2 regions of the Methylovorus sp. SPW-M1 genome follow, and region 2 is predicted to be linked to the other one. Evidence: riboswitches for the same ligand, from Rfam matches in the RefSeq annotation. Region 2 holds a riboswitch; the other holds the start of a gene.
The links. Region 2 has a riboswitch for cyclic di-GMP ahead of ACWWD9_RS12165 (putative bifunctional diguanylate cyclase/phosphodiesterase). Riboswitches for the same ligand answer to the same signal wherever they lie in the genome.

Region 1: linked by a shared signal. The riboswitch ahead of ACWWD9_RS13905 (DUF4124 domain-containing protein) and the one ahead of ACWWD9_RS12165 (putative bifunctional diguanylate cyclase/phosphodiesterase) in region 2 are both predicted to bind cyclic di-GMP.

What each region holds. Positions count from the first base shown of each region.
Region 1 is NZ_CM132626.1:2,921,933-2,929,547, reverse strand. It holds gene ACWWD9_RS13925 (hypothetical protein) at 1-346, opposite strand, end outside; gene ACWWD9_RS13920 (SPFH domain-containing protein) at 418-1,263, opposite strand; gene ACWWD9_RS13915 (NfeD family protein) at 1,325-1,789, opposite strand; gene ACWWD9_RS13910 (valine--tRNA ligase) at 1,923-4,769, shown strand; cyclic di-GMP riboswitch class I at 4,879-4,963, shown strand; gene ACWWD9_RS13905 (DUF4124 domain-containing protein) at 5,064-6,317, shown strand; gene ACWWD9_RS13900 (sulfurtransferase TusA family protein) at 6,327-6,575, opposite strand; gene ACWWD9_RS13895 (rhodanese-like domain-containing protein) at 6,595-6,924, opposite strand; gene ACWWD9_RS13890 (sugar transferase) at 7,108-7,615, opposite strand, start outside.
Region 2 is NZ_CM132626.1:2,573,998-2,581,612, forward strand. It holds gene ACWWD9_RS12155 (aminoacyl-tRNA deacylase) at 94-585, opposite strand; gene ACWWD9_RS12160 (hypothetical protein) at 810-1,520, opposite strand; cyclic di-GMP riboswitch class I at 1,867-1,951, shown strand; gene ACWWD9_RS12165 (putative bifunctional diguanylate cyclase/phosphodiesterase) at 2,214-3,635, shown strand; gene ACWWD9_RS12170 (DUF6056 family protein) at 4,175-5,599, shown strand; gene ACWWD9_RS12175 (hypothetical protein) at 6,004-6,489, shown strand; gene ACWWD9_RS12180 (hypothetical protein) at 7,022-7,150, shown strand; gene ACWWD9_RS12185 (HD-GYP domain-containing protein) at 7,128-7,505, shown strand.

The sequences.
Region 1 (7,615 bases), 350 kb from region 2:
GAAGTTGTGGGGATATACCATTAAACAGCTCATGAAAACTCATGAACTCATCCGCAGCCATCAGCAAAAAGCCCAGAGAAAGTATGTACCAGTGCGTGGCGTAAAGCGCTTTCTGAGTATGTTTCAGGTAAGTGATCAAGCCCAGTAAGGCGCTGCATATAAGAAGCAAAATGACTGAATAGAATGTTGGAATGTTGACTTCGGCATCCAGGTTTAGAAGCCTGGTCAGGCCCATGAGCCTGCCATGATCAGTGAAGTATTTCATCCATTGGGTTATCAGACTTGCCAGCACCAACGTAAGTGCGATGAGCAGCAATGCACGCGTTGCGACGAGTGTTGTTTTCATACCCCTTATCCCTTTTTTAATTATTATTCAATGACAGCCCGCTATCCTGCGGGCTTGTCATGCAGTTTATATCAACTTTTGCCGCCCACAATAGCCCGAATGGCGCTGACGATATCGCCAGGCAAGGCCACGATCTTGCTGTTTTCTGACTCCCCCATGCGTTGCAGTGCCTGAATATAACGATCGCCCAGCAGGAATGTCGCAGAGCTGTTGTTTTCTTTCACGGCTTCGGCAATCAGGCGTATCGCCTCGGCGGAGGCCTGTGCGGCGACCATTTGCCCTTCGGCATCCTTGCGGGCGGCTTCCAGCCGGGCTTCGGCGTTCAGGATAATGGCCTGCTTTTCGCCTTCGGAGCGGGTTACCAGCGCAACCCGCTCACGCTCGGCGGAGGCCTGCATTTCCATCGCTTGCTGCATGTTGGGGGAGGGCTTGATGTCCTGGATCTCCACCGACTTGACGGTCAGGCCCCAGTCGAGCGCCTCGTCGGCAATTGCTTCTTTCAGCTCAGCCTTGATACGGTCACGCGAGGTCAGCGCCTGGTTCAGATCCATGCCACCGATAATCGAGCGCAGGCTGGTTTGCACCATGTTGCGCATGGCTTCACGAAAATCCTCAATGCCATACACCGAACGCTCAATATTGCTGACCTTGATGAACGACACCGCATTCGCCAGGATGACGGCATTGTCCCGCGTGATCACTTCCTGCTGGGGCACATCCAGAATGATGTCTTTGGTGGTGACTTTGTAACGCACCTCGTAGATGAACGGGATAATGAGGTTAAGCCCCGGCATCAGCACACGGTTAAACCGCCCCAGGCGTTCCACTACCCATTCTTCGCCCTGCGGCACAATGCGCAGACCTTTCCAGATGGCAATCACAACCAGGACGATGAGGGCCAGCATGAGTTCGGTCATTTCAGTTCCTTAAATATAGCGTTGCTTGATGTTTGCATGGTGCGGAAGGCGATCAACAATCTCAGGCAGTGAGGCCAGAGCGTTTCACGCGCAAGGCATTGCCTTCAATACTGGTAATCTCGGCCTCTTCGCCTACGGCTAATGTCTGGCTGGAAATGGCTGTCCATTCCTTGCTGCCCATCACGCCCTGAGAGAAGCGGATACGCCCGCATTGCTCGGGACTGACCGCGACGACTATCTGGCCTGTGCGGCCAATTTCTTCCCCTTGGGACTGTCCCAATCGGGAGGCGGCCGGTTGACGGCGTTCAAATTTTTTCCATATGAGCAGGGTACTTAGGGACAGACCAGCGAAGAGCAGGAGTTGCACCCCGAGTGAAATGGCGGGAAACAGCCATAACAGCCCGCTGATGATCAAGGCCGCGAGGCCAAACCATAGAATGTACAGTGTGCCCGTTGCCAGCTCGGCAGAGAGCAGTACCAATCCGAAAATTCCCCAGATCCAGACGGCGTCCAATGGCGACCTCATGTGTCAACAGGTAAAGCCGTATCCTAACCCAAAGTTCTGACTTCGCGTCAATTCCGGCATACGCCATGGTCCGCATGAATCTCTGGGCAAGGGCGGGCCAGGCAGGCGGCCGCTGTGGTAAAATCCCCGACCTATGAATACTCAAACCACTGAAAACGCAGACACTTTAGCCAAAGCTTTTGACCCCAAGGCGCTCGAAAGCAAATGGTATCAATTCTGGGAATCCCGCGGCTATTACGCGGCTGGCATGGATGCCTCCAAATCAGACAATTTCTGCATCCTGCTGCCCCCGCCCAATGTGACAGGTACCCTGCACATGGGCCATGGTTTCAACCAGACCATCATGGATGCCCTGACACGCTATCACCGCATGCGCGGCGACAATACGCTGTGGCAGCCGGGCACGGATCACGCTGGCATTGCCACGCAGATCGTGGTGGAACGCCAGCTGGATGCGCAAGGCGTGAGTCGCCACGACTTGGGCCGCGAAAAATTTCTGGAAAAAGTGTGGGAGTGGAAAGAATACTCCGGCGGCACCATCACCCAGCAGATGCGCCGTCTGGGCACATCGCCAGACTGGAGCCGCGAGCGCTTCACTATGGATGCCGGCCTCAACAAGGTAGTGACCGAGAGTTTTGTCCGCCTGTATAACGAAGGCCTGATATACCGCGGCAAGCGCCTGGTGAACTGGGATGTGAAGCTGGGCACGGCGGTTTCTGACCTGGAAGTGGTGCAGGACGAAGAAGACGGCTCCATGTGGCACATCAACTATCCGCTGGCAGATGGCTCCGGGCATCTCACGGTAGCGACCACCCGCCCGGAAACCATGCTGGGTGACGTAGCGGTGATGGTGCATCCTGAAGATGAACGCTACGCGCATCTGATCGGCAAGGCCGTCAAGCTGCCATTGTGTGATCGCGAGATACCGATCATCGCCGATGACTATGTGGATCGCGAGTTCGGTACCGGTGTGGTCAAGGTAACACCGGCGCATGACTTCAATGACTATGCGGTAGGTCAGCGTCATGGTTTGCCCATGATCGGCATCCTCGACCTCAAGGGCTTCGTCAACGAGAATGCGCCTGAAGGCTATCGCGGTCTGGAGCGCTTTGCTGCCCGCAAGCAGGTTGTGGCTGATCTGGAAGCCCAGGGCTTTCTGGGCAAGGTCGACAAGCACAAACTGAAGGTGCCACGTGGTGACCGCACCGGCGTGGTGATTGAGCCCATGCTGACCGACCAATGGTTTGTCGCCATGAGCAAGCCGGCTGCCGATGGCAAGAGCATCACACAAAAAGCGCTGGAGGTGGTGGCCGACGGTCAGATCAAGTTCTACCCGGAAAACTGGGTAAACACCTACAACCAGTGGCTGAACAATATTCAGGATTGGTGTATTTCGCGCCAGCTGTGGTGGGGGCATCAGATCCCTGCCTGGTATACCGACAGTGGCAAGGTGTACGTCGCGCATGATGCGGACGAAGCGCAAGCCCTGGCGGCAAAGGATGGCTATACCGGCAAGCTGAAGCGCGATGATGACGTGCTGGATACCTGGTATTCCTCCGCTTTGTGGCCGTTCTCTACCCTGGACTGGACAGGGGATGAGGCCGTGGATGCGGCGAATCAGGCACTGCAGCAATATCTGCCATCCAGCGTGCTGGTCACCGGCTTTGACATCATTTTCTTCTGGGTAGCGCGCATGGTCATGATGACCACGCACCTCACCGGCAAGATTCCGTTCAAGCATGTGTATGTGCACGGGCTGATCCGCGATGCGGAAGGGCAGAAGATGTCCAAATCCAAGGGCAATGTGCTGGATCCTATCGACCTGATCGACGGCATTGATCTGGATGCGCTGATCAAGAAGCGCACGACTGGGCTCATGAATCCCAAGGACGCGGAAAAGATCGAGAAGCGTACCCGCAAGGAATTCCCCGAGGGCATATCTGCGTATGGCACGGATGCGCTGCGCTTTACCTTTGCCAGCCTGGCTTCGCCAGGGCGCGATATCAAGTTTGACCTGCAGCGCTGCGAGGGCTACCGCAATTTCTGCAACAAGCTGTGGAATGCCACGCGCTTTGTGCTGATGAACACCGAGGGGCAGGATTGCGGCCTGGAAGATTGCAAAACCAAGCCTGAAGGCTATCTCAGCTTTTCCCAGGCTGATCGCTGGATTGTCAGCCTGTTGCAAAAAGTGGAGGCGGATATCGAGCGTGGTTTTGCCGATTACCGTTTTGACTTGATCGCGCAAAGTATCTACAAGTTTGTGTGGGACGAGTATTGCGACTGGTATCTGGAAATTGCCAAGACCCAGTTGCAGACCGGTACCGAGGCCGAGCAGCGCGCTACGCGCCGCACTTTGCTACGCGTTCTGGAGACCGTCCTGCGTCTGGCGCACCCCATCATGCCTTTCATTACCGAAGAAATCTGGCAAACCGTGGGCCCCTTGTCTGGCCGTGACATGCATCAGCCTGGCCCCAGCATCATGCTGCAGGTGTATCCAAAATCGCAGCCAGGCAAAATTGATGAACAGGCGGAAGCTTGGGTTGGTCTGCTGAAAGAAGCCGTTGATGCCTGCCGCAGTTTGCGCGGGGAAATGGGTATTTCGCCCGCGACGCGCGTACCCTTGATTGCGGCGGGAGATGCCTCCGCATTGCAAGCCTACGCTCCGCATCTCAAAGCCCTGGCCAAGCTTGCCGAGGTTGAGATTGTTGCCGAGTTGCCGCAAGCCGATGCCCCGGTGGCGCTGGCAGGTGAATTCCGCCTGATGCTGAAGATTGAAGTGGATGTTGCTGCAGAAAAGGAACGCCTGAGCAAGGAAATTACCCGCTTGCAAACCGAAGTCAGCAAAGCGGAAGCCAAACTGGGCAATGCGAGTTTTGTCGATCGTGCGCCTGCCGCCGTGGTGGCACAGGAGCGGGAACGTCTGGCGGGCTTCAAGGCAACGCTGGACAAGCTGCAATCCCAATTGGCGCGTTTAGTTTAGGGAAATGACGGCCGCGTGACGCGGTTGTCGTTTACTGACCAAAAATGTCAGTCCTTTAGAAACAAGCAGATAGTAAATTGACTTTGCTGGAGCGCGGCGCGTTAATAGATGCATGAAAAGGCAAACCCGTTTGAAAGAACGGAGACGCAAAGCTACCGGTCTAAGGAGCAATCTATGACAGCGGGGCCGCCAATCCTCCAGTAAGCCAACCGGCTGGCTGCCTTTTCGGATAAATTCAATTTTTTGTTCTTAACACCGTTAAAGAACACTATGGATGCAAGACGAGAGGACAACATGATGAACCCCAGAAACGCAATATTGGCCGCGATTACTATCATGGCCAGCACCGCTGCAATGACCGCTCAGGCTGCGGAATACATTAAGTGCACTGGCACATCGGGCAAGACGATTTATACCAACCTGCCTTTTATGTGCGTAGACGCTGCCAAGCAGGCGCAAGAAGCAACGAAAGCGGCACTCGCTGCGCAGGCGGCCAAAGACGCGGCTGCCAAAGCGGCCGCCGAAAAGGCCGCCGCCGAAAAAGCAGCTGCTGATAAACTGGCAGCAGAAAAAGCCGCCGCCGCCGCTGCTGCCGCCGCGGCTGCTAATAAATTGACCACAGATGCCGTCTTTGCACCCACCAGTTTTTGGTATACCCCCATCCCCAAAGATGCTGTACTGCACGAAAACTCGGCTAAATTGGTAGAGGAATTCGTCCGCCAAAAGAAGTCCTACTACAACACTGTAAATATCAATACCGGACAGTATTCCAGCCCGATATATATTGCTGATGCAAAAACTCCGGTTATTCGCGTAAACGAGTGGGATTGCCAGAAAAAAGGCTATAAGGATTCTGGGCTAATGACGCAATGGGCTAATGTTCCCATGCCAAGTTATGCAGTAGCTTCGGAGGGAAATGATAAAGAAATGACGGTTTATCAGCCTTCGACCGATACTGTCTGGGAATTCTGGCAGGCGAAAAAAGAAAATGGGGTTTGGTATGCATGCTGGGGAGGCCGGCTTGATAATGCATCCAAGAGCAATGGGGTATTCTTCAAGTATTATGGGACAACGGCGACCAGCCTGCCATTCCTTGGTGGCCAGATTACGGCTGAAGAGCTCAAACGAGGAGAAATTCGACATGCTATCGGCATTTCCATGGTCGATCTTGAGCACTGGAATATATTCTCGTGGCCTGCCAATCGCTCTGATGGTTGGAATCCTAACAAAGCCCCTAACCGTATTATGGAAGGCCAACGTTTCCGGTTGGATCCCAACATAGATGTAAATGCGCTGCGGATGACCAAGGCCGGCAAAATCATAGCCAAAGCAGCGCAGACATATGGGTTCGTTGTATGGGATAAAGCGGGAGCAGTGTCTATCCGGGCTCAGAACATCTACTCGTATACAAAATTAGGCATGCCTGACCCTTATCCTACACTGTTTGAAAACAAGCCAAGCTATGCTGTTCTGGATGGTTTTCCATGGGAAAGCTTGCAGTTCATGCCCATCAATTATGGTAAGCCCGAAACTACTACCACTAAGTAATCTCAGGTTTTAGCTCGTACGCTTGCGAATGTGGAATGTAAACACCTTGTCCTGCATGGCCTCATCCGGCTCCTGCAGGGCAAGCATTTCATGCCCCGTCTGTTTGCAGAACGCCTGAAAATCTTTTACCGACCCCGGGTCGGTTGCCAGCACTTTCAATACTTGGCCGGACTCTAGCTCGGCCAAGCCTTTTTTACAGCGCAAAATCGGCAGCGGACATTTAAGACCGCGCGCATCCAGTTCTTTCGTAAATTCCATTTCTTATTCTCTTTCAAGATCACGCTTGAAGCGGGGCAAAAGGAAATCCAGCCCTTCCCCAAGCCAATACACCGCCTTGCAGGTTGTACACATTCTCACGGCCATGACTTGCAATAAACGATGCAGCTTGCCCTGACCGTATGCCGCTATGGCAATAAAAAACCAGGGTTTCGCTTCCTGCCGTCAAGTCATCAACGCTGGCCGGTATGAGGGAGAGTGGAATATGACTTGCGCCAGCGATAATCCCCCGAGCCACTTCATCGGCGTTGCGCACATCGATGAGACGCAACGTCCCTTTCTCAATGAGGGCAAACAGGTCTGCTGCGTCTATGTCTTTATGGGTTGTCATGGTGGAGCCTAAATATTGAAGTGAGAGGGCAATCATTCACTGCAGTCGGAGAGAACACAAGGCGTCGATGTTTCTAATGACACGCCCGGCTAAATCTGGAGCAGTGCTTTTGTTTTAGCGAGTGATGATTCGTACATGCCGATGGCGATGTAAGTTCCTGCAATGAAGGGGGTGATTTTATCGCTAATGTGACACGCCGTCTCTTGTTAACACCTTAAGTGCTGTCATCCAGAGTATTTTCAAGTCAAACATCAGCGATTGCCTGTGCAGATACTCTGCATCCAGTGCCACTTTCTGCGGGATGGGCAGCTCATCTCGTCCATTGACTTGGGCCCACCCTGTTAAACCAGGTACCAGTGCATCCACTCCCTGCGCTGTACGCAATGCAATCAGATCATCCTGGTTGTACAGGGCTGGCCGAGGCCCGACAAAGCTCATGTCGCCTTTGAGTATGCTCCAGAGCTGAGGTAGCTCATCCAGACTGGATTTGCGCAAAAATGCCCCGATCGGTGTCAGCCATTGCGAAGGGTTTTCCAGCAAGTGCGTTGCAACGGCGGGAGTGTCGATGCGCATACTGCGGAATTTAGGCATTTTGAAAATCCGGTTGCGCCGTCCAACACGATCACTCCAGTAGACGATGGGCCCTGGGGATGTCAGCCTAACAAGCATGGCCACAATCAGAATGGGCAGT
Region 2 (7,615 bases):
ACGAGAGGGGATCATGATTTTCCACCTCACTGGCGTGAGGCCTTATTGTATCGCGAAGCGAACGAGGCGTGCCCGCGATACCACCCCGATAAACTACTCGACCTTGACGAAGCTACCCTGCGGCTTGTCTTGCAACAGACTCAGCAAATCCGCCGACTTCAAGGCCAGTGCATAACCCAGCACGCCACTGCCGATCACCACCGTCTCATACGCAGACACACTGTTATCCACCAGCACCCGCAAGCCCTCGGGCAAGGCAATCGGCGGCACCGCACCGACCACATACCCGGTCGCCTCCGGTACCTCGGCATACTCCGCCATGCGGCACTTGCGCTCCCCAAGAAAGTTACGCAACAAGGCCCAATCCGCACGACCACCACCAGCCACCGCCAGCAGGCAAAACCCGCTCTGCTCGCCCTTGAACACCACACTACGCACCACCGACTGCGGGTCCAAGCCCTGCGCAGAGAGCAACTCCTCAAGACTGCGGATAGGCTTTTTGTCTTCGCTAAGCGGAATTTCGATGATCTTGAAAGCGATGCACTTGCTTTCGAGCAGGGTGGTGACGTTGGATTGGATTGTCATAGGGCGGATGTCCTTTTCGATAAATGGCTGCTACACCATTGAAAATATACACTTCGTTATAGAGTCCATTTTATCGTTTGTAAAGCTGCTTACCCAACAATTAACTTTTGCAGGCGATGCTGGTACCTTTGAGATATTGGCTACCATTAACCCTCATTTGGAAGCCATCATTACTCACATAAAATACCGTAACCCATTTATCTAAATAGTGAAAATAGTTCCACCTATAACAACCCTGATTTTTTGAATTCGGAGATGCATTTCTCAGAAACTTTTACTGCCTGGTTGTTGACAGCAACATAATCATCTTTAATCCACGCCTCATAAGTTTTTAACTCTGGAGCGCTACCCATGCATGCCCATGATTTTAGAACAGATGACTTCCCACCTTGCACTCGAACAAGATTGACCTCCAAATTATAGTTAAGCTTGTAGTCACTACTTAGAAGGCCTACATATTCCAACTCCCATTGTCTGGTATTAACGTTGAGCTGGATCTCAAGATCAGGATTTGCTGAAGCTTTTTCTGCGAACTCATCTTTCAACTTATTGGCTAGCAAAGTATTAACACCACCGCCTTTTGTAACTGAAACCCCTTTTGGTAAAGCCTGATTAAGCTGGGTACCAAACTGACTCCCAATTTGCTGATTAGCTTGCATCTGCCCTAAGGTCTTTGCGTTTCCAGTACTTCCTGCAACGCTCCCCGCTACCGACGACGCCACAAAATTGCCTATCGCACGTGCTTTGGTACGCTCTGAAAGTGCAATTGGTGCAGGTATATTTATCTGAACAGGTCCTTGAAGTAATGTTTTTATATCCGATTCAGAAATTTTTGGGGTTGATGCACATCCAAAAAGCACCAACGCGACAACACTTACACACAAACCATTTATTTTCATATTTATCTTTAAATTTAAGTAAGGAATTGGAAACATAAACTAGCCAAGAAGGGCTAATTAAATGAAGGGCTGATTAAATTAAGTGCCAACATAAAATTGGAGATATTGATTAAAAGTATCTCTATCTCCGAGATTTACACGGGCACTCCGTATAAGAATGGGCAAAAAATATATGCCACAATCAACCATTGTCATGTGCGCAAAATCACTAACAATGGGGAAACATCCATTTTTGATAATTACTAGAGGCAGCTTAAGGAAGTCATGCGGATATCAAATAACTCTGAAAAATTCATCTCAAGCGTTATTTCCAGAGTGATACTGGGTGAAATTGCAGGATGCAGAGTTGACATACCCGGCAAAGTTTGATGAACTGACCGCCGTTATTGAAAGGCAAACCTGCTGAAAGGCAGGGACGCAAAGTTTCCGACCTAAGGGCATATGCCTACGGTAGCGGGACTGCCGTTTACCGCAAGGGTGAATGTATTCGGCGTTTTACAATTTCCATGATGTATCACCCGCATCAGACATGTGAGCCCAGCGTGAGCTGAGGCTTGGCTGTCAGGCGGCTATCGCCCTGCGTGGCGTGGCTGGAGATAAATTCAACGGAAAGTAGTAAGTGATTACCAGACTGGCAATGAGACCTCGACCCGCTGCAGATTGCATGGCGGCTTTTCTGATGGAGGCGGATGCCATCGCGACCGCATTGTTCGCCAGGGGCAATGTGCCATGCCCCATCTGAATAGCCTGCCGATGCCATTACGGTTCTTGTTCAAGTTATTGCGACATGAGCTTCCACCCTATGCACAGGAACCGCACAACCTGCGGGTAAGAATGTTGCTGGCGATTGGCGGATGGTCGCTGATCATGCTCTGCGGCATGTGGGGCGCCTATTATCTGTGTCATGGCAAATGGGTGTTGATGGCGTCCCATACCATTCTGATTGCCTTGGGGATCTACACCCTCATTCTCATCAACGCCGGGCGCGAGCGCTTGGTGGCGATCAGCATGGCGCATGGGTTGCTGGTAATGCTTTGCGTGATCTGCTGGCTGGATGTGCCAACGCAGGATGTCCCCCGCTCGGTTCATATGTATTTTCTGCCGGTGGCGGCGGGCGCCTCCCTGATATTTCGCAAGGAAAATCTCTATCTGCGTCTGGTGCTGCCATTTACCTTGCTGGCGTGCTGCCTGATTTTTGCGAGCTCTCACATCGGCATCGTAAAACCCGAGCTGATCGCCGATCAGGAGATTCGCCTGCTGGGAGCATGGATTAACAACCTGGCTGCACTCGCAATTCTGGGTGTGGCGCTGATTGTCATGCAAACCGACATTTCCACGCGTCATTCGCTGTATGCCGATATGCGTGCGGCCCTGGCGCAAGGCCAGTTCCGCCTGCATTATCAGCCGCAGGTGGATGCCGTAGGCAATATTTTCGGGGCGGAAGCCCTGCTACGCTGGCAACATCCCGTGCGCGGGATGATTCCCCCGGGCGTCTTTATCGCCGCAGCCGAAGAAACCGGCCTGATCCAGCCCATTGGCACATGGGTGCTGAAAGAAGCGTGCGCCCAACTGGTCAAGTGGTCTAAAGACCCCAACATGGCGCATCTCAGCATCTCGGTGAATGTCAGCGCATCGCAGCTCAGGCAGCCCGACTTCGTGCAGGAAGTCATCGAGATCGTGATGCGCAGCGGCGCCACGCCAGCGCAGCTAAAACTCGAACTCACCGAAAGCATGCTGGCGAAGGATGTCGACACCACCATCCAGAAGATGAAAGCCCTGCGTGCCTTCGGCATCAGCTGGTCACTGGATGACTTTGGCACTGGCTACTCCTCACTCAACTACCTGAAGCACCTGCCATTTGAACAGCTAAAAATAGACCAATCCTTTGTGCGCGATCTGTTGACCAACGAGAGCGACAAGGCGATTGTGGAAACTCTGGTCGTGCTCAGCAAAAACCTCAACATGATGCTGATTGCCGAAGGCGTGGAAACCATCGAGCAACTGAACTACCTTCTCAACAAAGGCTGCATGAAATATCAGGGATATCTCTTCAGCAAGCCCCTTCCGATCGAGGCATTTGAGCAATTCCTGCCTACATTCCACCTTTCACACGCCAATATTCAGCTGAAAGCGCAATTAAGTCTTCTATAGAACAGCGGAGGCGGATAAAACGCTGCCTGGATTTATTTTCCAGGTAGCGTTCAGAGAATCCGTCTCTCTCTCCTCAGCACCGATCCTCAGCTTTGGTTTGATCACTTCGTGATCGCATATGGAACGCAGCAACGATTGGCACCTGCATGCAATCCATTTCAGGCAAGCCTTGGCATGACCACATCACAAAAAATTTACATAGCTTAACAATTGTTAGGGCAATTGATTTAAGCTACGCCTCCACTGTAGCAGGCATGGCCAGTTTAAACGTTGCTGATATTAAGCACGCCTCGCTGACCAGCCTGAAGCAGATGCAGCCTCCGATAGAGAGGCGCCATAAAACACCAGCTCGACCACTTAATACTTTATTTTCAGGGGAATGCAGTGATTGCATTTATCAGTATCCACGTCCGTGCGCAGACGCATGGGCATATTCGACTTGAAACTCGTCCAGTTTCATCCGTCACTTGTCTTAACTACCATACAAGCTGCGAGGCCAGTCTGGCATCGAATCATGGTGCAACAGAGGCGGCCGCAGCATGACGCCCACCACCACCTATCAACCAGCGAACCTGCACGCCGACACCACGGCGACCCGGGTGTTGAGCGCGGTACGTATCAGCTGGGTATTAACAGCCATTGTCTTTCTATTGTGGCTGGTGTTTAACGCATTGAATGCCGTGCCATCGGTCGATGATTTTTGTTATGGATATGGCGAGCATGTACATGGCCTCGTTGGCAATGTCATTGACATCTACCACCACTGGAGTGGGCGCTATCTCAGCACATTTCTTATTTCGGGATTTGCTGGCTCTGCACATTTGTTGTTACAGCACTATTACACGGTTCCCTTCTTCATCCTGCTGCTGAACCTCATCGCGACCATTCATTTTGTGAGGGCGTTTGCCCAGTCGCGTTTTTTTATGGTGCTGGGCTTTTTTGTGCTCCTAATGGCGTTCTTTCAGCTCAGGCAGTCTTTATTCTGGCTATCTGGTGGCGCAACCTATGGCGTTGCCTGCGGCCTTTTCCTGCTGCTGATTACCGAGACGGTGAAGGTTTACACCACTCAGGCCGCACTTACCCCGGCCAGAGTGGGCCTGATGAGTTGCGGGGCCCTTCTGCTTGCAGGTTGCAACGAAGGCGCCATGCTGGCCAATATTGCATTCCTCGCGTCCCTCGCCCTGGCCTATTACCTGCGCGAACATGACAAACGTCTGGGCTGGGTGTTACTGGCCGCCATTATCGGCGGACTGATCGCAGGCCTCGCCCCAGGCAACTTTTTGCGCGCCGCGCTGATGCCGGACAAGACCAGCATCGTTCAAGCTGCCTGGTTGGCGCTTGAGTTGATCATACGGCGTTACCTTTTCGCATTTCTGGCGCTGGTCGTCCTGTGGCGTATATTCATGGAGCTGTTTCCGTTCAAAAACCCACTGAACAGGATTTCGCGTCCTGACACCATCACCATTGCCATCGCCCTGTTCGCAGCCCTGTGGGCCGGTATTTTTGCGCGGGCATACATCATGGGCGACCTTGGCCCCAGCCGGACCAAAACACAGGATTTCATGCTGATTATCGTCATGGCATTCTTTATCGCCAGGTTTACTTACCTGAATTACCTCGCACAATCTGATCAACCTGGATTGTCCTGGCAAAGAACCTATGGCATCGCCGCCATAACCGTGTTGATGATTGGCTTGCTGGCTACCTTCATCACTTACCCCCACAAGTCATGGAGAGAAGTCATCGTGCAGGTACAAGCCAGTCAGGATTTGCACTCTTTCATGCAGCAGCGATTTGCCACGGCCAAGGCATCAACCGATGGCAAGCTGCAGGTATCAGCCTATTCTCGCCACTTGCTGCCTATTACCTTTTTCAGCGATATCACGGCGGATCCTACCCATTGGGAAAATCGCTGCTTTTCTGATTATTTTCAATTGCGCGAAGTCGTGACCAAACCACAATAAGGCACCAGCCAGTAGCATGCAGTTGAGCCATCACCACTGACATTCCGTATCATGTGTCAGTGGCGATGCATATGGAACTGCAGACCTAAAACAGGAGGTCTGTAGACCTGGCTGCTCCCCTATCCTCAGAGGCTGCACCTGCACAGCAAACGCTTACGAATCCACCGGCATTCCAAAATGTCGTTTGCAATTTAACTCTAGATTCAGAATCAATGTAAATCAAATACTTATAAGAAGTCTTGCATACCGCCTTTCCAATCTATTTGCAACACAAGTTGAGATTTAGCAGGTTCTTTGCAATTCAACTTGAGATTTAACCCAGTACGAAGTTGAAAGTTTGATTCTTTAGTCTACTATCAGTAGAACACTAGCGCTCTGTCTCTATAATTACTGTTAGGCCTTTCATGCGAAAGAAACAAATGAAGTTTGCTTGCTTAGTTGCTTTTGCACTCGGGCTCGTTACGTGCCATGCACATGCACAATCCCGCATTGTTTGCGATGCAATCTCCAAGGATGACAATCAAATCGCTTCCATCTGGCCTGCGCCGTACCTTTCAGACAAAGGTTCGCTGTGCTTCGATGTAAAGAGCTGGCCGGAATACTCTGGGCATAACTGTGTGCAAAACGGTGGCCGGATCGCTTGGACTGGCCTCGTCATTGTCAACATAGACGGTGAATCACAGGGGCGAGATTCAACGTCTTTTCGAGTGGTAAAGCCTGTACTCAATGCTGATCTCATTGAGTACACCATTGAATGGTCTCGCGATAGCAAATGGGCACCGATGCAACGGGTGAAGATCAACCGTTTGTCTGGTGTGGCTGTTAGCTACTTCATCACAATGCATGGCGGCGATTCATATCAATGTCACCTGGAAAAACGGAGGCTATAAACATGCCGCTCACAATCGCCGGTCGTGGCTGCAACACCCGATTGCGACACCGCGCCTGTCGTTTGCATCTTAAGTACAGATTTAACTACCAATTAAACCATATACTTACAAATATCTAGCAACCTCAATCTTGAGGTTATCCGCAATTTAAGTCCAGACTTTGTCTATTTCTTGCTTAATTTAAGATTTTTCCTTAGATCGGGAGATTCTCTCCTGCAAATCAATGAACCTCGCCAGATTGAGAAGTTATTGCTAAATCCAGAATCAGAAAAAAACGGCCGGGTCGAGTATGCTGAAATGCATTGCGTTTTTTCAGGTTAATTTAACCTCAGACACTTGAAAGAATAGCCATCCCATCAATTGTCACTTTTATAGTCGGCTGAGAAACGGTGACAACTCTTTATAGACCCTCGATTTTATTTTTGGCTTATCAAAGAGGTGTAAATATTTTTGTGTAAACGGTCATTTTGGCAGGGACCTGCCGCTACCTAAGTTAGGAGTAAAAATGACCGACTCAACTAAAGCAATACCCATGGAAATCGTCGACGGGGTGTTCTCAAAATATCAGAGGCCCGAAGATCTCACTGGCGAAAACGGCCCTTCACGATATTGGCAAAATTGGCATCCCGGACAGAGTTTTGCTAAAGCCTTCCCGCTTTGAGCCTGACGAATGGGAGGTGATGAAAAGCCACGCTGTGCTTGGGCAGGAGATTTGCGCTGCGATGCCCCATGAGGCTGCCCCTGAAGCAGCATTCATCATTCGCCACCATCATGAAGGTTTTGATGGAAAGGGTTATCCGGACGGCTTGTCAGGAGAGGATATTCCGGTCGCCGCTCGCATTATCACCATCATCGACTGCTATGATGCGATGACAACAACTCGCCCCTATCATGCTCCGCGCACTCATGAGGCTGTTATGGCCATCTTGGATGGTGAGAAGGGCTCTAAACTTGATCCTTATATACTTCGCCGTTTCGAGAGGGTGATCGCCCATAGCGAATTTCGCGTAGCGTAACTATGCTAAATGGAGCCTCTCCCTCGGTAGCAGATTCATTTAGGCTCTTGTCCCTTTTTATTACGAAAAATCTGCGGGAGCATCACCCCTAGCAAGGCCAGTCCGCCACC